Regions from separate parts of the Paracidovorax wautersii genome, predicted to be linked through region 1. Evidence: predicted binding sites of a transcription regulator. Region 1 holds the regulator's gene; each other region holds the start of a gene.
What was found. The regulator sigma-54, encoded in region 1, starts transcription at its own class of promoters, with help from an activator protein. The targets are predictions, from matches to a motif close to TGGCANGNAANCTGCTTT.
Positions count from the first base shown of each region.

Region 2: the regulator sigma-54 is predicted to act here: its motif matches at 4,601-4,618, upstream of nirB (nitrite reductase large subunit NirB).
Region 3: the regulator sigma-54 is predicted to act here: its motif matches at 5,139-5,156, upstream of QE399_RS05050 (ammonium transporter).

Region 1 is NZ_JAVIZX010000001.1:932,739-939,768, reverse strand. Features, by position in the region: gene argS (arginine--tRNA ligase) at 1-188, shown strand, start outside; gene QE399_RS04320 (SPOR domain-containing protein) at 200-832, shown strand; gene QE399_RS04315 (thiol:disulfide interchange protein DsbA/DsbL) at 896-1,552, shown strand; gene lptA (lipopolysaccharide transport periplasmic protein LptA) at 1,723-2,370, shown strand; gene lptB (LPS export ABC transporter ATP-binding protein) at 2,430-3,152, shown strand; gene QE399_RS04300 (RNA polymerase factor sigma-54) at 3,234-4,817, shown strand; gene QE399_RS04295 (TspO/MBR family protein) at 4,854-5,411, opposite strand; gene QE399_RS04290 (RidA family protein) at 5,643-6,122, opposite strand; gene QE399_RS04285 (methyl-accepting chemotaxis protein) at 6,447-7,030, opposite strand, start outside.
Region 2 is NZ_JAVIZX010000001.1:2,391,879-2,398,908, reverse strand. Features, by position in the region: gene QE399_RS10835 (methyl-accepting chemotaxis protein) at 1-1,149, opposite strand, end outside; gene QE399_RS10830 (site-2 protease family protein) at 1,309-1,977, shown strand; gene QE399_RS10825 (tryptophan--tRNA ligase) at 2,015-3,319, shown strand; gene QE399_RS10820 (SdiA-regulated domain-containing protein) at 3,373-4,362, shown strand; gene nirB (nitrite reductase large subunit NirB) at 4,795-7,030, shown strand, end outside.
Region 3 is NZ_JAVIZX010000001.1:1,078,417-1,085,446, forward strand. Features, by position in the region: gene QE399_RS05030 (ABC transporter ATP-binding protein) at 1-248, opposite strand, end outside; gene QE399_RS05035 (MlaE family ABC transporter permease) at 245-1,372, opposite strand; gene QE399_RS05040 (GMC family oxidoreductase) at 1,666-3,372, shown strand; gene QE399_RS05045 (hypothetical protein) at 3,388-3,741, opposite strand; gene QE399_RS05050 (ammonium transporter) at 3,738-5,045, opposite strand; gene QE399_RS05055 (sulfite exporter TauE/SafE family protein) at 5,494-6,252, shown strand; gene rocF (arginase) at 6,350-7,030, shown strand, end outside.

The DNA.
Region 1 (7,030 bases):
CACCGCACGACGTGACCTTCTACCTGCGCGATCTGGCCGCCAGCTACCACAGCTACTACGACGCCGAGCGCATCCTGGTGGACGACGAAGCGGTGAAGAAGGCACGCCTGGCGCTGGTCGCCGCCACCGCCCAGGTATTGCACAATGGCCTGGCGGTGCTGGGCGTGTCGGCGCCCCAAAGAATGTGAGTACAAGAAGTATGAAGAATCAGCAACGTGGCGGCACCGCGGTCGGCTTCATCCTGGGCGTGGTGGTCGGCCTGGGCGTGGCCCTGGGCGTAGCCGTCTACGTGACCAAGGTGCCCGTGCCCTTCCTGAACAAGACCGGCCCGCGCACGGTCGACCAGGACGCCGTCGAAGCCCAGCGCAACAAGAACTGGGACCCGAATTCGCCGATGTACGGCAAGAACCCGGCGCGCCCCACCGTGCCGGCCGCATCCGTGGCCGACCCGGCGCTGCCCACGCCCGCCGTCACGGCCAGCAGCGCCGTGGCCGCGGCCTCGGCGCCCCGCGGCGCGGCCAGCAAGCCGGCCACCACGTCCGATCCATTGGGCGATCTGGCGCGCGCCCGTGCCGCCGCTACGCCCGGTGCCGATCCGTTCGACTACTTCGTGCAGGCGGGCGCTTTCCGCACGCAGGCCGATGCCGATGCCCAGCGCGCCAAGCTGGCCATGCTGGGCTGGGAGGCGCGGGTGAGCGAGCGCGAGCAGAACGGCCGCACGGTGTTCCGGGTGCGGGTGGGTCCGTTCACCAAGCGCGACGATGCGGAAGCCCTGAAGGAAAAGCTGGACGGCGTGGCCGTCGAATCCGCGCTGGTGCGCGTGCAGCGCTGAACTGAACTTTTGCACCGCCTGCCGCTCACAAACCTCAGATCGAACCAAGGAGTGTCCCGTCTCATGAAACGCCGCGAGTTTTCCCTGTCCGCCGCCACTGCGGCGGCCGCCTCCGCCCTGACGCTGCCCCTGGCCACGCCCGCGTTCGCGCAGGCCCGCCAGTTCAAGGAAGGCAAGGAGTACGTGAAGCTCGGCAAGCCCGTGCCTACGGAAGTCTCGGCCGGCAAGGTCGAGGTCATCGAGTTCTTCTGGTACAGCTGCCCGCACTGCAATGCCTTCGAACCGGCGCTGGAAGCCTGGATCAAGGCCGCCCCGAAGGACCTGCACATCCGCCGCGTTCCGGTGGCGTTCAACGCCACCTTCGTGCCGCAGCAAAAGCTGTACTTCGCGCTGGAAGGCATGGGCAAGCTGCCCGAGGTGCATGCCAAGGTCTTCCGCGCCGTGCACGTCGAGCGCCTGCCACTGAACAAGGACGAGCTGATCTTCGACTGGATCGCCAAGCAGGGCGTGGATGCGGCCAAGTTCAAGGAGGTCTACAACTCCTTCACCGTCTCCAACCAGGTGCGCAAGGCGTCGCAGCTGCAGGAGGCCTATGGCGTGGAAGGCGTGCCCTCGATGGGCGTGGCCGGCCGCTACTACACCGACGGCACCATGGCCGGCAACATGCAGAACGTGCTGCAGGTGGTCGACCAGCTGGCAGCGCAGGCGCGCAAGGGCTGAGGCCCGGTGCCGGCCCTGCCGGCATGCCCGCAGACTGCGACGCGCCTTCGGGCGCGTTGTGCTTTCTGCAGCGTGCTGCGACGGTGCGGTGCAGCCTTTTGCGGGATCGCGGGTCTTTGCCGCGCAAAGGCCAGGCAGCGTCAGTACAATGACCGCAAGATTCGTGCCCTATGAGAAAACAACTGCTCCCGCTCCTCCTGCTTTGTGCGCTGGCCTGTGCCTCATGGGGCGTACGCGCCGAGAAGGCCGACCGCAACAAGCCCATGAACATCGAGGCCGACGCGCTGCGCCACGATGAGCTCAAGCAGACCAGCGTCTTCACCGGCCGCGTGGTCATGACCAAGGGAACCATCGTGCTGCGCGGCGCGCGGCTTGATGTCCGTCAGGATCCGGACGGCTTCCAGTACGGCGTGGTCACCGCGGAGGCCGGCCAGCGCGCCTTCTTCCGCCAAAAGCGCGACACGCTGCCCGGAGCGCCCGACGAATACGTCGAGGGCGAGGGCGAGGTGATCGAGTACGACGGCAAGGCCGACATCGTGAAGTTCATCCGCCGCGCCGAGCTGCGCCGCTACCGCGAGGCCACCCTGACCGACGAGCTGCAGGGGGCCACCATCGTCTACAACAACGTCACCGATGTGTTCACCGTGGATGGCCAGCGCACGGCGCCCGCCGGCACGGCATCGGGTACGCCGGGCGGCCGCGTGCGTGCCGTGCTGGCGCCCAAGGAGCCCGCGTCGGGTGCCGCGCCGGCCAACGCGCCCGCCACCCCGGCACCGGCCCTGCGGTCCAGCCCCCAACTGAACGACGGCGCGAAGTGAGCGATTCGAATTCCACACCCTCCGCCTCCAGGGCGACGGGCGAAAGCCGCCTGGAGGTGATGCACCTCGAGAAGTCCTACGGCAGCCGCAAGGTCGTCAAGGACGTGTCCATGCTGGTTCAGAAGGGCGAGGTCGTGGGCCTGCTCGGCCCGAACGGCGCCGGCAAGACCACGTCGTTCTACATGATCGTGGGACTGGTGCGCTGCGATGGCGGCGACATCCGCATCGACGGCCAGTCGGTGGCCGACATGCCCATCCACCGCCGTTCGCGCCTGGGCCTGTCGTACCTGCCGCAGGAGGCCTCCATCTTCCGCAAGCTCAATGTGGAAGAGAACGTGCGCGCCGTGCTGGAGCTGCAGAAGGACGAGCACGGCAAGCCGCTCACGCGCGCCGTGATCGAGGAGCGCCTGACGGCCCTGCTGCAGGAGCTGCGCGTGGAGCATCTGCGCCAGTCGCCCGCGCTGGCCCTGTCGGGCGGTGAACGGCGGCGCGTGGAAATCGCCCGTGCGCTGGCCACGCAGCCGCGCTTCATCCTGCTCGACGAGCCCTTCGCCGGCATCGATCCGATCGCCGTGATCGAGATCCAGCGCATCATCGGCTTCCTGAAGGAGCGCGGCATCGGCGTGCTCATCACCGACCACAACGTGCGCGAGACGCTGGGCATCTGCGACCACGCCTTCATCATCAGCGATGGCCGCGTGCTGGCCCAGGGCACGCCTGCCGAGATCGTCGACAACCCCGAGGTACGCCGCGTCTACCTGGGCGAACACTTCCGGATGTGAGCATGGGCTGCCTGCCATCCGTCCCTTCGTGCCGGACGCGGCGCCCCATGGGCCCGGCCGCGGCGTGCGCCGGTTGATGCGATGAAGCAGGGCCTTTCCCTCCGCGTCTCGCAACACCTGGCGCTCACGCCGCAACTGCAGCAATCCATCCGCCTGCTGCAGCTGTCGACGCTGGAGCTGTCGCAGGAGGTCGAGCAGATGCTCGACGACAACCCGTTCCTGGAGCGCACGGCCGAAGAGGCGCCGCGCGAGGACTTCGGCCTGGCGCAGGCCGATGCACCCGTACAGGAAGACGACCGACACGCTGAAGATGCTCTGTATTCAGGAACATCCAGCGCAAGCACCACGGCTGCAGAAGCCTCATCCGATACCGATACCCCGGCCACCGCCGACGCTGCGACCGACACGCCCGACTGGGAAGGCGATGGCACGGTGGACATGGCGCCCGACGACAGCGAGTGGGGCGGCGACGCCCCCGCGCGCAACCGCAACGGCGGCGACGAGGGCGATGAGGCCGATGCCACCGAGCTGGCGCGCAGCCACCTGTCGCTCACCGAATTCCTGCACCGTCAGGCCCTGTCCCTGCGGCTGTCCGAGGTGGACACGGCGGCGCTGCGCTTTTTGATCGAATCGCTCAACGACGACGGCTACCTGGACGAGCCGCTGGAGTCCCTGGCCGTGAGCCTGGCCGGCGAGGAAGATCCCGAGCAGGTCGAGGAGCTGGTGCACCGCTTCACCGTGGCCCTGCGCCTGCTGCAGAGCCTGGAGCCGACGGGCGTGGGCGCCCGCGGCCTGGCCGAGTGCCTGACGTTGCAGCTCAAGGCGCTGCAGCACGACGAGGAAGGCGACCCCGAGGTGCTGCAGGCGGCCCTGGCCATCTGCCGCCAGCCGCTGGACATGCTCGCCCGCCGCGACGTGCGGCGGCTGACGCAGGCCTGCGGCGCCGGCGAGGAGCGCACACGCAGCGCCATGGCCCTCATCGCGCGGCTGGAGCCGCGGCCCGGCCGGCGCTTCACGGACGTGGAGCGCAACATCATCGTGCCCGACGTGATCGTCAAGAAGACGGGGCGCGGCGCGCAGCAGAACTTCAGCGTGCAGCTCAACCCGGATGTGATGCCGCGCCTGCGCGTGCACGACATCTACGCCGGCGCGCTGCGCGGCAACCGCGGTGGCGAGGGCCACCAGGCGCTGCAGCAGCGGCTGCAGGAGGCGCGCTGGTTCATCAAGAACATCCAGCAGCGCTTCGACACCATCCTGCGTGTGTCGCGCGCCATCGTGGACCGGCAGAAGAATTTCTTCGTCCATGGCGAACTGGCCATGCGCCCGCTGGTGCTGCGCGACATCGCCGACGAACTGGGCCTGCACGAATCCACCATCAGCCGCGTGACCACGGCCAAGTACATGGCCACGCCGCAGGGCACCTATGAGCTGAAGTACTTCTTCGGCTCGGGGCTGGGCACGGAGACGGGCGGCAATGCCTCCAGCACGGCGGTGCGGGCGCTCATCAAGCAGTTCGTCTCGGCCGAGAACCCGAACAAACCGCTGTCGGACAGCCAGATCGCGGAGATGCTGAAAGAGCAGGGCATCGAGTGCGCCCGCCGCACCGTGGCCAAGTACCGCGAGGCGCTCAAGATCGCGCCGGCCAACCTGCGCAAGGCGCTCTGAGCCTGCGCGCCGTCGGCGCGCGTGGCACTTCCCAGGTCAGCCCAGTACCTGCGGGTTCAGACGCCACAGCGTGAAGTTCAGGGCGGCGGCAAAGCTGATCCAGGCCAGATAGGGCACCAGCAGTGCGCCGGCCAGCGGCCGCAGGCGCCAGAAGGCCGCCAGCGTGGCGGCCACCCCCAGCCACAGCGCGGCAATGTCGGCCAGCGCCCAGGCGCCCAGCTGCCATTGGAAGAACAGCCAGCTCCACAGCGCATTGAGTACCAACTGCCCGCAGAAGAGCGCCAGCGCCTGCCGCCGTGCGGCGCCTTGCGGCGTGCGCCAGACCAGCCAGGCGGCGATGCCCATCAGGGCGAACAGCACCGTCCACACCGGGCCGAAGACGGAGGGCGGGGGCGCCCATTCCGGCTGCACGAGCTGGCCATAGAACTGCGGTGCCTGCACCGAGGCCACGCTGCCGATGGCTGCGGTGGCGAAGGCCAGCGCCAGCCAGCCGGCCAGTGCCAGCCATTGCCGCCCGCGGGGCTGCGCAGGCGGCAAAGCGGAGCCGGGAGACGCCGGACGGGCGCAGGAGGGGGAGGCGGTGTGCGAGGTCATGCGCAGATCTTCTCTCGCCCGGCGCGGGCCGGGGCGCCGGCCAGGGGGCCGCGCGTGTCGGACGGCGCCGCGATCTGCACGGCAGCGCTTCGGCGCGGCGGGCGTTGGCGCCTTCCGAATGCGCTGGAATGGCCGACGTAGCACTGGCCCCACGCCCGTCCGAAGATCGGGTTCGGATCGTGCGGCGCTGGCCGGCTGCCTGCCCTGCTTGGCGGCAGCCACAGTGTGCGCTCAGGCCGGGCCGTGCACGGAGGCGACCAGATCGACTTCCACCGTCGCGTTCTTGGGCAACTGCTGCACGCCCACCGAGGTGCGGGTGTGCGCGCCGGCCTCGCCCAGGATGGAAAACAGCAGGTCCGATGCGCCGTCGGCCACCTCGCTTTGCTGCGTAAAGTCGGCCGTGCACTGCACATACACGGTGATGCGCAGCAACGTGCGTACCTGCTCCAGGCTGCCCAGGCTCCGCTGCAGCAGCGCCAGCGCGCGCATCACGCAGACCCGCGCGGCGTGCTGGGCCTGCGGCAGGGAGACAGTGTCGCCCGCGCGCCCCTGCACCACCACCACATCGCCCACGCGGGGGATCTGCCCGCTCAGGTACACGGTGTTCCCGTCGCGCACCAGCGGCACGTAGTGGCCGCCGATCTTGATCTCGCCATCGAAGGAATAGCCGAGTTCAGCGGCGGCCTGGGTGAAGCGTTGGTCTTTGTCCATGGAATTGAGCGTACGGGAGCGTGGGGGAAGTGCGGCCGTGTGGGGGCGCTGTACACGGCGTGGCATCGGCGGGAGTGATTTTTTGAAAAGTGCTATATTAATAATAGCAATATGCGCTTGCTGTGTAAGGGCTAAGGCCTGTTTTCATTCTAATCCACCGGCGTGGGCAGCACCGGCGCCGCGGCGCGGACAAGAGCACCACCGCGGCTCGCAGGCCGGCCTGTGTGCACCAGCCCCGGATCGCACCGGCCGCTCCGGTGGCGCTGGGCTTGCAGCCGCGGCACCCGCCGCCTGCCGCCGCCCGGTCGTGGCGATGCCGCGGTTTCAGCGCAGGGCGCGCAGTTCGCTGCCGGTGGCGCCCTGTGCCGGCCGCACCGCTGCCGCCCCGTGGGCCTCCAGCTTGAAGCCGGCGACGACTTCCGCCAGGTGCGCGGCCTGCTGCTGCAGCGACTGGGCGGCGGCGGTGGCCTGCTCCACCAGCGCGGCGTTCTGCTGTGTGGCCTGGTCCATCTGCGTCACCGCGCCGCCGATCTCGGCGATGCCGGTGCTCTGCTCCTGGCTGGCGTTGCTGATCTCGGCCACGATGGTGGTCACCTGCCGCACGCTGTCCACCACCTTCTCCATGGTGGCTCCCGCGTCCTGCACCAGGCGGCTGCCGGCGTTCACCTGCTGCACCGATGCGTCGATCAGCGCCTTGATCTCCTTGGCGGCGGTGGCGCTGCGCTGGGCCAGCGTGCGCACTTCGCTCGCCACCACGGCGAAGCCCCGGCCCTGCTCGCCTGCGCGGGCTGCTTCCACCGCCGCGTTCAACGCCAGGATGTTGGTCTGGAAGGCGATGCCGTCGATGACGCCGATGATGTCCGCGATCTTGCGCGACGAGGTCTCGATGCCGCCCATGGTCTGCACCA
Region 2 (7,030 bases), 1.5 Mb from region 1:
GAGGGCCGCGGCCGCCCGCGACGCCTGCTGCACCAGGGCGGCGTTCTGCTGGGTGGTGCCGTCCATCTGGGCGACGGACTGGTTCACCTGCACGATGCCGTCGCTTTGCGCATGCAGCGCGTGGGAGATCTCGCCCAGCAGGCCGCTGACCTGCCCCACCGCGGTCACGATGTCCTGCATGGTGCGGCCCGCCTCGTCCACCAGACCCGCACCGCTGCGCACCTGCTCGACCGAGGCGTCGATCAGGCCCTTGATCTCGCGCGCGGCCACGGCGCTGCGCTGCGCCAGACTGCGCACCTCCGAGGCCACCACCGCAAACCCCCGGCCCTGCTCACCAGCGCGCGCGGCTTCCACCGCGGCGTTCAGCGCCAGGATGTTGGTCTGGAAGGCGATGCCCTCGATCACCTGGATGATGTCCACGATCTTGTGGGAGCTGCCGCTGATGGCCTGCATGGTCTGCACCACCTGGCCGACCACGGCGCCCCCCCGCTCGGCCGTGCCCGAGGCCTGCACCGCCAGGCCGCTGGCCGACTGGGCCCGGTCTGCGTTCTGGCGCACCGTGGCCGTGAGCTGCTCCATGCTCTGGGCCGTCTCGGCCAAGGAGGCCACCTGTTCGCCAGTGCGGCGCTCCAGGTCGCCGTTGCCGGCGTCGATCTCACCCGCGCTCGCGCCGATGGCATCGGTGGACTGCTTGATGCGGGAGACCAGTTCGGTCAGCGTGTCCTCCATGGTGCCCAGCGCGCCCAGCAGCCGCCCGAAGTCGCCCTTCAGCTCGGAGCTGAACTCCTGGCTCAGGTCTCCGGCCGCCACGGTTTCAGCGATCAGGATGGCCTGGTCCAGCGGGGTGACGATGCCCCGGCGCAGCAGCACGAAGGCCGCCCCCGCCACGAGAAAGATCGCGCAGCCCAGGCCCAGCAGCCAGGCACGCATGCTGGAGAGTTCGGCATCCGCCGAGGCAACGGCGCGCTCGATGGGCGCCCGCAGGGCAGCGTCGGGCAGGGCTGCTGCCGCCTGCATCGCGCCACGGTGTGCGTCCTGCGCCCGACCGATGTCGGAGACCCCCACGCCCATCAACAGCCCCACCAGCAACGCCAGCACACCAAATGCCAGGACAAGGCGCGTTCCCGTCCTCAAACCATCCCAAGCCATGGATCTGTCTCCTGCCGTTTCCGTGTGCAGGACGCCCTGGGCGTCCCAAATGTTGCAATTGGCAACAAATGCATCCTAACCTGCCTCCCGCGCCCCTGTCTCCGGGGATTGCCCTGCCCTGTGCCGGCTACGCAACGCGGCCTCTGAGACAATCCGGCAGTGGACCTTTCCAATCTCATTCAAACCGTTCTCATCTACGCCCTGCCGGTGCTGTTCGCCATCACGGTGCACGAGGCCGCACACGGGTACGCCGCTCGCCATTTCGGCGACAACACCGCGCTGATGATGGGACGCATCACGCTCAACCCGCTCAAGCACATCGACCCGGTAGGCACCATCCTGATGCCGGTGCTGCTGTACTTCGCCACGTCGGGCGCCTTCCTGTTCGGGTATGCCAAGCCGGTGCCGGTGAACTTCGGCCACCTGCGCAACCCCAAGCGCGACATGGTCTGGGTGGCGCTGGCAGGTCCCGCTTCCAACTTCTTCCAGGCTATTCTCTGGGCCATCTTCCTCATCGCACTGGTCGGCTTCGGCGTGGACGAGCGGTTCTTCATGGAAATGGCACGCGCCGGCATCCTGGTGAACCTGGTGATGTGGGCCTTCAACCTGTTTCCGCTGCCTCCGCTCGATGGCGGCCGCATTCTGGTGGGCCTGCTGCCCTGGAAGCAGGCGCAGTGGGTGTCCCGCATCGAGCCGTTCGGCTTCTTCATCGTGCTGGCGCTGGTCGTCGCCGGCATCGTCGGCACCCTGTGGCTGCGGCCGCTGATGTCGCTGGGCTACAGCATCATCAATCTGCTGCTGACGCCGCTCACGGCCCTCCTGGGCTGACCGCCTTCTTCGCTTCGCTTACCGTCACGTCGTTCCCATGAGCACCACGCGCTTTCTCACCGGCATCACCACCACCGGAACCCCCCACCTGGGCAACTTCGTCGGGTCCATCCGCCCGTCGGTCGAGGCCAGCCGGCGGGCCGGTGTGCAGAGCTTCTATTTCCTGGCGGACTACCACGCGCTCATCAAGTGCGAAGACCCGGTGCGCATCCAGCGCTCCACGCTGGAAATCGCGGCCAGTTGGCTGGCCGCAGGCCTCGACCCGGCGCATGTGGTCTTCTACCGCCAGTCCGACATTCCCGAGATCCCGGAGCTGAACTGGCTGCTGTCGTGCGTGACGGGCAAGGGCCTGCTCAACCGCGCGCATGCCTACAAGGCATCGCAGGACAAGAATGCCGAAGCCGGCCGTGAGGCGGACGACGGCGTGACCGCCGGCCTGTTCATGTACCCCGTGCTCATGGGTGCCGACATCCTGATGTTCAAGGCCCACAAGGTGCCGGTGGGCCGCGACCAGGTGCAGCACATCGAGATGGCGCGCGACATGGCGTCCAGCTTCAATCACCTGTACGGCGAGCATTTCGTGCTGCCCGAGGCCGCCATCGACGAGCATGTGGCGCTCCTGCCCGGACTGGATGGCCGCAAGATGAGCAAGAGCTACAACAACACCATCCCGCTGTTCACGCCGCGCGAGCAGTTGCGCAAGCTCATCATGGGCCTGCTGACCGATTCCAAGGCCCCCGGAGAGCCCAAGGACACCGAGGGCTCCGCACTGTTCCAGATCTACCAGGCGTTCGCGACCGAGGCCGAGACCGAAGCCCTCCGCCAGCAGTACGCCGCCGGCATCGCCTGGGGTGATGCCAAGCAGATCCTCTTCGAGCGCGTGGACCAGCTGATCGCCCCCATGCGCGAACGCTACGAGGCGCTGATGGCCGACCCCGGCCAGATCGAAGACATCCTGCTGGCCGGCGCAGCACGTGCCCGGGCGCTCGCCACCCCGTTCACGCAAGAGCTGCGGACGGCTGTCGGCCTGCGCAGCCTGCGCACCCAGGCCGCCGGCGCGCCGTCTGCCGCTAAGGGCGGCAAGGCCGCGCTGCCTGTGTTCAAGCAGTACCGCGAAGCCGATGGGCAGTTCTACTTCAAGCTGGTGGCCGCCGACGGCAGGATGCTGCTGCAGAGCACGGGCTTCGGCGCCCCGAAGGAGGCCGGCCAGGCCATCGGCCGCCTGCAGAAGGAGCCCGATGCGCTGGCAGCGCTGGCCGACAGGCTCGCGCCTGTGGAAGGCGTGACCCCTGACGACGTAGCCCGGGCGCTGGACGCGCTGCGGGCTGCTGCCGACGCCTGACCCTGCGGCAGGCCGGCGGCGCCGGCCTGTGCACGCTGCAGCCCCCGACCGCCATGCCACTCACCAGCCGCACCTTCCTCCAGTCCTGCCTCCAGCACATGCTCCGCTGGACGTTCACCCTCGTCGTGCTGGCGGCCGTCGGCTACGCCACCTTCATCGCCATCCGTTTCCACCACCTGGACACCCGCCTCTACGCCTGGTTCAGCCACCTAGGCCAGCAGGCCCCCGTGACACCGGCCGGCCATGATGGCCTCACGCTGCAGGGGTATGCGCTGGAGCGTGCCATTCAGGTCGCAGGCGTGGGCCGCAATCTGTCCGGCCTGGCCTTCGACCCGGATCGCCAGCAACTCATCGCGGTCGTCAACCGGCCCGCGACGCTGTTGCGCCTGTCGCAGGACGGCAGCGTGCAATCCCGGCACGCCCTGCAGCATGCCGCCGACGTGGAGGGGGTCGCCTACCTCGGAGCCGGCCGCATCGCACTGGTGGAAGAGGGCCGCAGCCGCATTCTGTTTGCACAATTGCCGGAAACGGCGGACGCCCCCATGGACCTGCGGCACGCCACGGCGCTGCGCCTGTCCCTGCAGACGCCTGAAAAGCCGGGCCTGACGACGGGCAACCAGGGCTTCGAAGGCCTCGCGTATGACGCGCGCCACGACTACCTGTATGTCGCCAAGGAACATTCGCCCCGGGCGCTGTACCGCATCTCCGGCATGGCGCGGCAGTCACCGAGTGGCACGCAGTCGATCGCGGTGGAGAACCTCAGCGACTGGGTCGCGTCGGATGCGGTCGTGGGTACCGACCTGTCGTCGGCCGAAGTCGATCCCCGCACGGGCCACCTGCTGCTGCTCAGCGATGAATCGCAGTCACTGGTCGAACTCGACGAGCAAGGCCGCTTCCTGGGTCGCATCGCGCTCTCCGACTGGCTGGCACAAGAGGGCGCGGTCCCACAGGCCGAAGGCATCGCCATCGACCCGCAAGGCGGCATCTACCTCGTCAGCGAGCCCAACCTGTTCTACCGGCTGCGGCCGCCGCCCCCGCGCTGAGATCGACTGCAGTGCGGGATCACCGGGGCCAGCACCGCCGGCGGCAACCGCCAGCCCCGTCCGGCCCGGCCCGCAGCAGTGCGGCAGAAGCCGATTCAGACGCACCGCCGCGGCCTTGACCGGACAGGCGCTGTGCGGTGCCCCAAGTTGGCGCGGTCAGGCCCGCACGGACTGCACAGACGTGGAGCATGCGGACGCCGCCCACAGCGCCCCAGCCAAGGCACTCCCCGATCGATCCGGGCACGAAGCTTGCAAGACACCCTGCAATCCACTGGTGTCGTTGCCGGTGGCGGTTGATGACTCCGCTAATGACGGCGGAACCCGAGCGAGCTGAAAGCCCCCACGCTGGCAGCCCGGTTGTTCCAACCTATTCACGACGTGATCCTCGGTTGCGCTGCGCGCCGGGCAGGCCGGCGTGCACAGGAATCCGACATGAAGATCGTTGTGATTGGCCACGGCATGGTAGGCCACAAGTTTCTCGAGCAACTCCACGAGCTCGGGCTCGCGCAGGCCGACGTCACGGTGCTGTGCGAAGAGCCCCGCCCCGCCTACGACCGGGTGCACCTCTCCGAATTCTTTGCCGGCAAGACGGCCGATGACCTGTCGCTGGTCGAGCCCGGGTTCTTCGAGCGCACCGGCTTCACCCTGCGCCTGGGGGCACGCGCCGTGGCCATCGAACGGCGCAACCACACCGTCACCACGGCCGACGGCGAGGTGCTGCATTACGACAAGCTGGTGCTGGCCACCGGATCGGTGCCCTTCGTGCCGCCCGTGCCCGGGCGAGAGCGCCCTCACTGCTTCGTCTACCGCACCATCGAGAACCTGGAAGCCATGCAGGCGTCGGGAGCGAAATCACGCACCGGCGTGGTCGTGGGCGGCGGGCTGCTGGGGCTGGAATGCGCCAAGGCACTGCGCGACCTGGGACTGGAAACCCATGTGGTGGAGTTTGCCCCGCGCCTGATGACGGTGCAGGTCGACGACGGCGGAGGCCGCGTGCTCAAGGACAAGATCGAAGCGCTGGGCGTCCACGTGCACACCAGCCGCAACACGGTCGAGATCACCGATGGCGCCATGGCCCGGCACCGCATGGTGTTCGCCGACGGCACCCACCTGGAGGCCGACATGATCGTGTTCTCCGCCGGCATCCGGCCCCAGGACGCGCTGGCGCGCCAGTGCGCGCTGGCCATCGGCCCGCGCGGAGGCGTGGCCATCGACGAGCACTGCCGCACCAGCGACCGCAATGTGTACGCCATCGGCGAGTGCGCGTCGTGGAACGACCAGACCTTCGGCCTGGTGGCGCCCGGCTACGACATGGCTCGCGTGGCGGCCCGGCACATCGCCGGCGACGCCGGCGCAAGCTTCGGGGGTGCCGACATGAGCACCAAGCTCAAGCTGATGGGCGTGGACGTCGCCAGCATCGGCGACGCGCAGGGGCGCACGCCGCACTGTCGCAACTACCAGTACATCGACGAGCGCAAGCAGATCTACAAGAAGATCGTGGTCAGCGACGATGGCAAGCGGCTGCTCGGCGCCGTGCTGGTGGGCGACGCCGCGGAATACGGCACGCTGCTGCAGATGGCGCTCAACGGCATCGTGCTGCCGGAAGAGCCGGAGTTCCTGATCCTACCGTCCAGCGACGGGAAGGCCAAACCCGGCCTGGGCGTGGATGCCCTGCCCGATGGCGCCCAGATCTGCTCGTGCAACAGCGTCAGCAAAGGCCAGATCTGTGCGGCGGTGGGAGACGGCGTGTGCACGATCGCCGACATGAAGGCGTGCACCAAGGCCGGCGCCACCTGCGGCGGCTGCGTGCCCCTGGTCACGCAGGTGATGAAGGCCGAGATGGCCAAGCGCGGCATGGCGGTGAACAACCATGTGTGCGAACACTTCCCGTACTCCCGCCAGGAGCTGTACCACCTGGTCCGCGTAGGCCAGATCAAGAGCTTTGGGGACCTGTTGGCACAGCACGGCAAGGGCTTGGGCTGCGACATCTGCAAGCCGCTGGCGGCCAGCATCTTCGCTTCATGTTGGAACGAGTTCGTGCTCAAGCGCGAGCTGGCCTCCCTGCAGGACAGCAACGATTACTACCTGGGCAACATCCAGAAGGATGGCACCTACTCCGTGGTGCCGCGCATGCCCGGCGGCGAGGTCACTCCCGACGGCCTCATCGCTGTGGGCCAGGTAGCCAAGAAATACGGCCTGTACACCAAGGTCACGGGCGGGGCGCGCGTCGACATGTTCGGCGCCCGGCTCGAGCAACTGCCGCTGATCTGGGAGGAGCTTATCGCTGCCGGATTCGAGTCGGGGCACGCTTATGGCAAGTCGCTGCGCACGGTGAAGAGCTGCGTCGGCTCCACCTGGTGCCGCTACGGCGTGCAGGACAGCGTGGGCCTGGCGGTTGAACTGGAGAACCGCTACAAGGGACTGCGCGCGCCGCACAAGATCAAGTTCGGCGTGTCGGGCTGCACCCGCGAGTGTGCCGAGGCACAGGGCAAGGACGTGGGCGTGATCGCCACGGAAAAGGGCTGGAACCTCTACGTGTGCGGCAATGGCGGCATGAAGCCGCGCCACGCCGAGTTGCTGGCCAGCGATCTGGACAAGGAGCAGCTCGTACGCCTGATCGACCGCTTCCTCATGTTCTATGTGCGCACGGCCGACCGGCTGCAGCGCA
Region 3 (7,030 bases), 150 kb from region 1:
CGCCCCCGCGTGGGCTGCGTCAGGCCGAGGATGTGCCGCAGCAGCACGGTCTTGCCGGTGCCCGAGCCGCCCACCAGCGCGAGGATCTCGCCGCGCTGCACGGTCAGGTCCAGGTTCTGGTGCACGGTGAAGGCCTCGTCGCCCTTGCCGAAGACGGTGGACAGCCCGGCGATCTCCACCGCAGCCTGGGGCGCCCCGCCCTCAGACGGCGCGGCGGCATGCAGCGGAGCGCAGGTCAGGCTCTTCATCGGATGCCCAGGTTCTTGAAGCCGATGGCGAACAGCGCATCCACCACGATGACCATGGTGATGGCCGTGACCACCGAGGCGGTCGTGCCCTCGCCCAGGCTCTGGGTGTTGGGCTTGACGCGCAGGCCCCAGTGGCAGCCGATGAGCGCGATGCCGGCGCCGAACACCGCCGACTTGAGCATGGCCATCCACAGGTTGGTGGGGCTCACGGCCGCGGGCAGCGCCTGCGCGAAGTACGCGGGCGAGATGCCCATGGTGACGTCGGCCGCCAGCATGCCGCCGGCCAGCGCGGCCAGCGTGGTCCACAGTGCGATCAGCGGCATGGCCACGGCCAGCGCCAGCACCCGCGGCATCACCAGCCGGTAGCCGTGCGGAATGCCCAGCACGCGCATGGCGTCCAGCTCTTCGGTCACGCGCATCACGCCGATCTGCGCGGTGATGGCCGAGCCCGAGCGGCCCGCCACCAGGATGGCGCCCAGCATGGGGCCGAGTTCGCGCACCAGCGAGATGCCCAGGATGTTGACGATGAAGGTCTCTGCGCCGAACTGCCGCAGCTGCAGGCTCATCAGATAGGCCAGCACCACGCCGATCAGAAAGCCCACCAGCGCCGTGATGGGCAGCGCCGTGGCGCCCATGCGGTAGAGGTGGCCCGAGACGTCGCGCCAGGGCCCGCGGCGCGGGTGGGCGACGAGGCGGCCGATGTCCAGCACCAGCTGCCCGAGCAGCTCGGTCATCTGGCGCGCATGGCCCACGGCGTGCAGCACCAGCACGCCCAGGCGGTCCACCTGCTCGGCCAGCGACCAGGCCTCGTGCGGGGGCTCCTCGGTGCTGAACTGCGCCACGCGCTCCAGCATGTCGCGCTGCGCCTCGTGCAGTTGCAGGCGCGCGGGCCAGGCGCGGCCCCAGTGGTGCCACAGCAGCTGGGCGCCGACGTGGTCCAGCCAGGCGATCTCGCGCAGATCCCACCCCAGGCCGGGCGCCGCCGGCAGCGCCCGCAGCTGCGCCGACAGGGCCCGCCAGTCGCGGCGCGAGCCCAGCTCCGCCGCGCCCCAGCGCCCGAGCAGCACGGCGGACGCCCCTTCGGGCGTATCGGCGCGGTCGATGCGGGGCTGTGGATCGGTCATCGGCGAAGGGGTGGCGGCACCAGGACAGAGGGCGCGGCGGCGGCCGCGGGGCAGGCCATCGTAGCGGAGCGGCCGGGAAGCGGTGCGTCAGCGCATACCCCGTGTCGCACGGCCGCGGCGGCATGCAATTATTATCAAATCGGGCTGTAGCGCAATCAGCATAAGCGCATGCAGCTATTAAAACTGAAGCATACCGCGCTTACCCTATCGACAGGCGGGGTGGCTTGCGCACAATGGGCCGGCCCTGTTCCGGGGTATTCCATGCGGCGCCCGGCGCCGTCTGCAGCCTGTTCATGAGCGACACCACTTTCGACTACATCGTCATCGGCGGCGGCACCGCCGGCGCCCTGCTGTGCAACCGGCTCAGCGCCGACCCGCGGAACCGCGTGCTGCTCATCGAGGCCGGCCGCAAGGACGACTACCACTGGATCCACATTCCCGTCGGCTACCTGTACTGCATCGGCAACCCGCGCACCGACTGGCTTTACCACACCGAGCCCGACCCGGGCCTGAACGGCCGCAGCCTGCGCTACCCGCGCGGCAAGACGCTGGGCGGCTGCAGCAGCATCAACGGCATGATCTACATGCGCGGCCAGGCGCGCGACTACGACCAGTGGGCGCAACTGACGGGCGACGACGCCTGGCGCTGGGACAACGTGCTGCCGGCCTTCCGCCGCCACGAGGACCACTGGCGCCTGGACAGGCCCGGCGAAGCCGACGAGCACTTCAAACGCCTGCACGGCAGCAAGAGCACCGGCGGCTCGGGCGAGTGGCGGGTGGAGAAGCAGCGCCTGCGCTGGGACGTGCTGGACGCCTTCTCGCAGGCCGCGCAGCAGGCGGGCATTCCGGCCACGCAGGACTTCAACGGCGGCGACAACGAGGGCGTGGGCTACTTCGAGGTGAACCAGAAGGCCGGCTGGCGCTGGAACACCGCCAAGGCCTTTCTGCGCCCCATCTGCTACGGCCGCCCCAACTTCGAGATGTGGACCGCCGCCCAGGCCACGCAGCTGGTTCTGGAGACGCAGCCCGACGGCACGCGCCGCTGCACCGGCGTGCGGGTGTGGACGGGAGACGAGATGGTGACGGCGCATGCCAGCGAAGAGGTGATCCTGAGCGCGGGCGCCGTCAACTCGCCGCAGCTGCTGCAGCTGTCCGGCATCGGCCCGGCAGACCTGCTGCGCCGGCACGGCATCGACATGCAGGTGGACCTGCCCGGCGTGGGCGCCAACCTGCAGGATCACCTGCAGATCCGCGCCGTCTACAAGGTCAACCACGTGCCCACGCTCAACGTGCTGGCCGGCAGCTGGCTGGGCAAGGCGAAGATCGGGCTGGAGTACCTGCTCAAGCGCAGCGGGCCGATGAGCATGGCGCCGTCGCAGCTGGGCGCCTTCACGCGCAGCAGCCCCGACCAGCCGTACCCCAACATCGAATACCACGTGCAGCCGCTGTCGCTCGAAGCCTTCGGCGAGCCTCTGCACGCCTTCCCGGCCTTCACCGCCAGCGTGTGCAACCTGAACCCCACCAGCCGGGGCACGGTGCAGATCAAGAACGCGGACTTCCAAACCGCGCCGGCCATCGCGCCCAACTACCTCTCCACCCCCGAAGACCGCCAGGTGGCCGCCGACAGCCTGCGCGTCACGCGCCGCATCGTCGCCCAGCCGGCGCTGTCGCGCTACCAGCCCACCGAGTGGAAACCCGGTCCCCAGTACGAAAGCGACGAAGACCTGGCGCGGCTGGCGGGCGACATCGCCACCACCATCTTCCACCCCGTGGGCACGACCAAGATGGGGCGCGCCGACGACCCGATGGCGGTGCTGGATGCGCAGCTGCGCGTGCGCGACGGGCGCGGCGGCGTGGTGGCCGGCCTGCGCGTGGTGGATGCCGGGGCCATGCCCACCATCACCAGCGGCAACACCAATTCACCCACGCTGATGCTGGCCGAGAAGGCCGCGGAGTGGATCCGCGCCGCACGGCGTCCACGGGCTGCGGTGGGCGCCTGACGGCGCCGTCTGCTGCTAGCGGATGCCGCCCACGTAGCGCGGCGGCACGGGCGGTGGCGGTTCTTCGCCGTGGCGGCGCAGGCGCTGGGCCGCGGCCTCCATCAGCGGCTTGCGGGGCGCGGGCTCTGCAGCGGCCTCCAGCGTGAGCAGCTCCAGGCGGTCGGCCCAATCCAGCAGCTCGGGGATGGCGTCCTCACGCGCCCGCTCCCGCGCGAAGCGCACGATCTCCAGCGCGTAGTCCGCATTCACGGCCATCCACTCGGTGTCGGTCACGCGGCCGACCTTGCGGCGCAGCAGCACGTGCAGGTGGGCGGCCACGGAGAGCCGGTCGCGTCCCGGGCCGGCCTCGTCGTGCGGCGACCACATCATGCGCCGATGCGCTCGCGGTGCTGGGACAGATCGAGCCCCTGGAACTCCGCGGCGTCGCTGACGCGCAGGCCCAGCGTGCGGTCCACCGTCCACAGCAGCAGCGCGGACACGCCCAGGCTGTAGGCCATGACGGCGCCCACGCCCAGCGCCTGGGTGAGCAGGCTGCCTTCCACGCCGCCGATGCGCGGGCTGGCCAGCACGCCGGTGAGCAGGGAGCCGACGATGCCGCCGATGCCGTGCACGCCGAACACGTCCAGCGAATCGTCGAGCCCCAGCAGGCGCTTGAGGCCGGTGCTGCCCCAATAGCAGGCCACGCCTGCCACCGCACCGATGACGAATGCTGACCGCGGCGTGACGAAACCGGCCGCCGGCGTGACCGCCACCAGGCCCGCGACCAGGCCTGAGCACAGGCCCAGCAGCGAGGCGCGCCCGCGCGTCACCGCCTCGCCCGCCGCCCAGGCCAGCGCTCCGGCCGCAGCGGCGATCTGCGTGGCCGCCAGTGCCACCCCCGCGCGCCCGTCGGCCGCCACGGCCGAGCCGGCGTTGAAGCCGAACCAGCCGACCCACAGCAGCGCCGCGCCGGCCATGGTGAAGCCGAGGTTGTACGGCTCGAAGGCTTCGCGGCCGTAACCCTTGCGATGGCCCAGGAACCAGGCGCAGGCCAGGCCCGCCATGCCGGCGTTGACATGCACCACGGCGCCCCCGGCGAAATCGAGCGCACCCAGCTGCGCCAGCCAGCCGCCGGACTCCCATACCCAATGGGCCACCGGGGCGTAGACGCACAGCGACCACAGGCCGATGAACACGAGCATCGACGAAAAGCGCATGCGTTCGACGAAAGCGCCGACCACCAGCGCCGCGGTGATGATGGCGAAGGTGAGCTGGTAGGTGGCGTAGACGGATTCCGGCACGTTCGGCGCCAGATGGCTCACGGCCACCAGCCCGGCGCGCAGGTCGAAGTCCAGCCCCGCGAAGCCCATGCGGCCGACGCCGCCCAGCCAGGCGTTGCCCGGCGTGAAGGCCAGCGAGTAGCCCATGGCGAACCACAACAGGGTGACCAGCGCGGCGATGGCCACCACGCTGGCCATGGTGTTGAGCACGTTCTTGCGCCGCACCATGCCGGCGTAGAACAGGGCCACGCCGGGCAGCGTCATCACCAGCACAAGTACGGTCGCCGTCATCATCCAGCCGGTGTCCGCCGCATTCAACGAAGCAGTGGCCACCAGGCCCGGTGCGGCCAGCGCCGGCCCGGGCGTCACCTGCGCCGCGGCGCTCGGCACCGTCTGCGCAGCGGCACCCGCCATGCCCGCGCACCAGACCGCCATCGCCATCCATGGCGCCCTGTGCATTCCACACCGCATTGCCTGCCCTCCGCTGTCGTGCTGTTGACGCCGTACGTCGCACAACGCGTGCCAAGCGGCCGCTGCCGGCGCACGCGCAGGCGCCGGAACACCGGCGCGCCGCCGGCCGGCACGCCCCACAACGGTGTGCGGGAAACCACCAATGCACCACGCAAGTGCACGCCGTTACAGTCAATGCACTCGAGAGCGCGCCACGGCACGCCACGCGAGGGGACCGAGGAGACAACTCTACCTACCAACAATACATTCCAAGCATCCCCCATAAGATGCCCTCTTCCCAGGCGCCGGCGATCCCGGCGCCTTTTCTTTTTATGGCCGGTCCGCGCCGCACCGGCCGGGAGCGCACCAGGGTGCAGCAGGGCGGCAGGGGCGGTGCGACAATCGCGCCCCTATGGAATGGATCATCGTCTCGCTCGCCTCGCTGCTGGCCGGATTCGTGGATGCCATCGTGGGCGGCGGCGGGTTGATCCTGACACCGGCCCTGTTCGCCACGTTCCCCACCGCACCGCCCGCCACGCTGCTGGGCACCAACAAAAGCGCCTCGGTCTGGGGCACGGCCATCGCCACCTGGCAGTACGGGCGCAGGGTGCAGATGCGCTGGCAGGCCCTGCTGCCGGCCGCGGCGGCCGGATTCGCCGGCGCCTTCTTCGGCGCCTGGACGGTCACGGTGATCTCGGCCGACTTCCTGCGCAAGCTGCTGCCGGTGGTGCTTATCGTGCTGCTGCTGTACACGCTGGCGCGCAAAGATCTGGGGCGCCACCACACGCCGCGCTTCGCCGGACGCACCGAAACGCTGGCGGCCTGCCTGATCGGCGTCGTCATCGGCTTCTACGACGGCTTCTTCGGCCCGGGCACCGGCAGCTTCTTCGTCTTCCTGTTCGTGCGCCTGCTGGGCTACGACTTCCTGAATGCCTCGGTGTCCGCCAAGCTGCTCAACCTGGCGACCAATGCCGCCGCGCTGATCCTCTTCACCGCCAAGGGCCACGTGTGGTGGCACTTCGCGCTGCCCCTGGCCGTGGCCAACGTGATCGGCAGCGTGCTGGGCGCGCAGATGGCGCTCAAGCACGGCGCGGGCTTCGTGCGCGGCATCTTCATCTTCGTGGTCGGCGCGCTGATCCTGAAGACGGGCTACGACGCCTTCCTGCGATGAGCGTTGCCACCGCGCGGCGCCGCGGCCGTGCACCCCTTCCGGCGCGTGCGCCGGCGGACTACATTCTCTGCAGCCCACCACCCCGAGGATTCCTGCCATGACGACGACCACTCTCACCCTGATCGGCGCGCCCACGGACGTCGGCGCCAGCGTGCTGGGTGCCAGCATGGGACCGGATGCGCTGCGCATCGCGGGCATCGCCCGGGCGATGCGCGGACGCGGCTTCGAGGTGATCGACCGGGGCAACCTGGCCGGGCCCGGCAACCCGCAGGCCGAGCCGGCCAGCGGTTTCCGCCACCTGGCAGAGGTGACGGCCTGGAACGAAGCCGTGTACGCCGCCGCCCTGGCCGATCTGCGCGCGGGCCACGTGCCCTTGATGATGGGCGGCGACCACTGCCTGGCCATCGGGTCCATCAGCGCCGCCGCGCAGCACTGCCGCGAGCAGGGCAAGCGCCTGAAGGTGCTGTGGTTCGATGCGCATGCGGACGCCAACACGCCAGAGTCCACCCCCAGCGGCAACCTGCACGGCATGCCCGTGGCCTGCCTGCTGGGCCATGGCCCGGCCGGCCTCACGCACCTGGCCGGCGTGCCGGCCCTGCAGCCGGGGCAGATCGGCCTGATCGGCGTGCGCAGCGTGGACGCCACCGAGAAGCAGTTCGTGAACGAGCACCGCATCGAGGTCTACGACATGCGCACCATCGACGAACTGGGCATGCGCACGGTGATGGAGCGGGCGCTGGCGGGTGTCGATGCCGACACCCACCTGCACGTCAGCTTC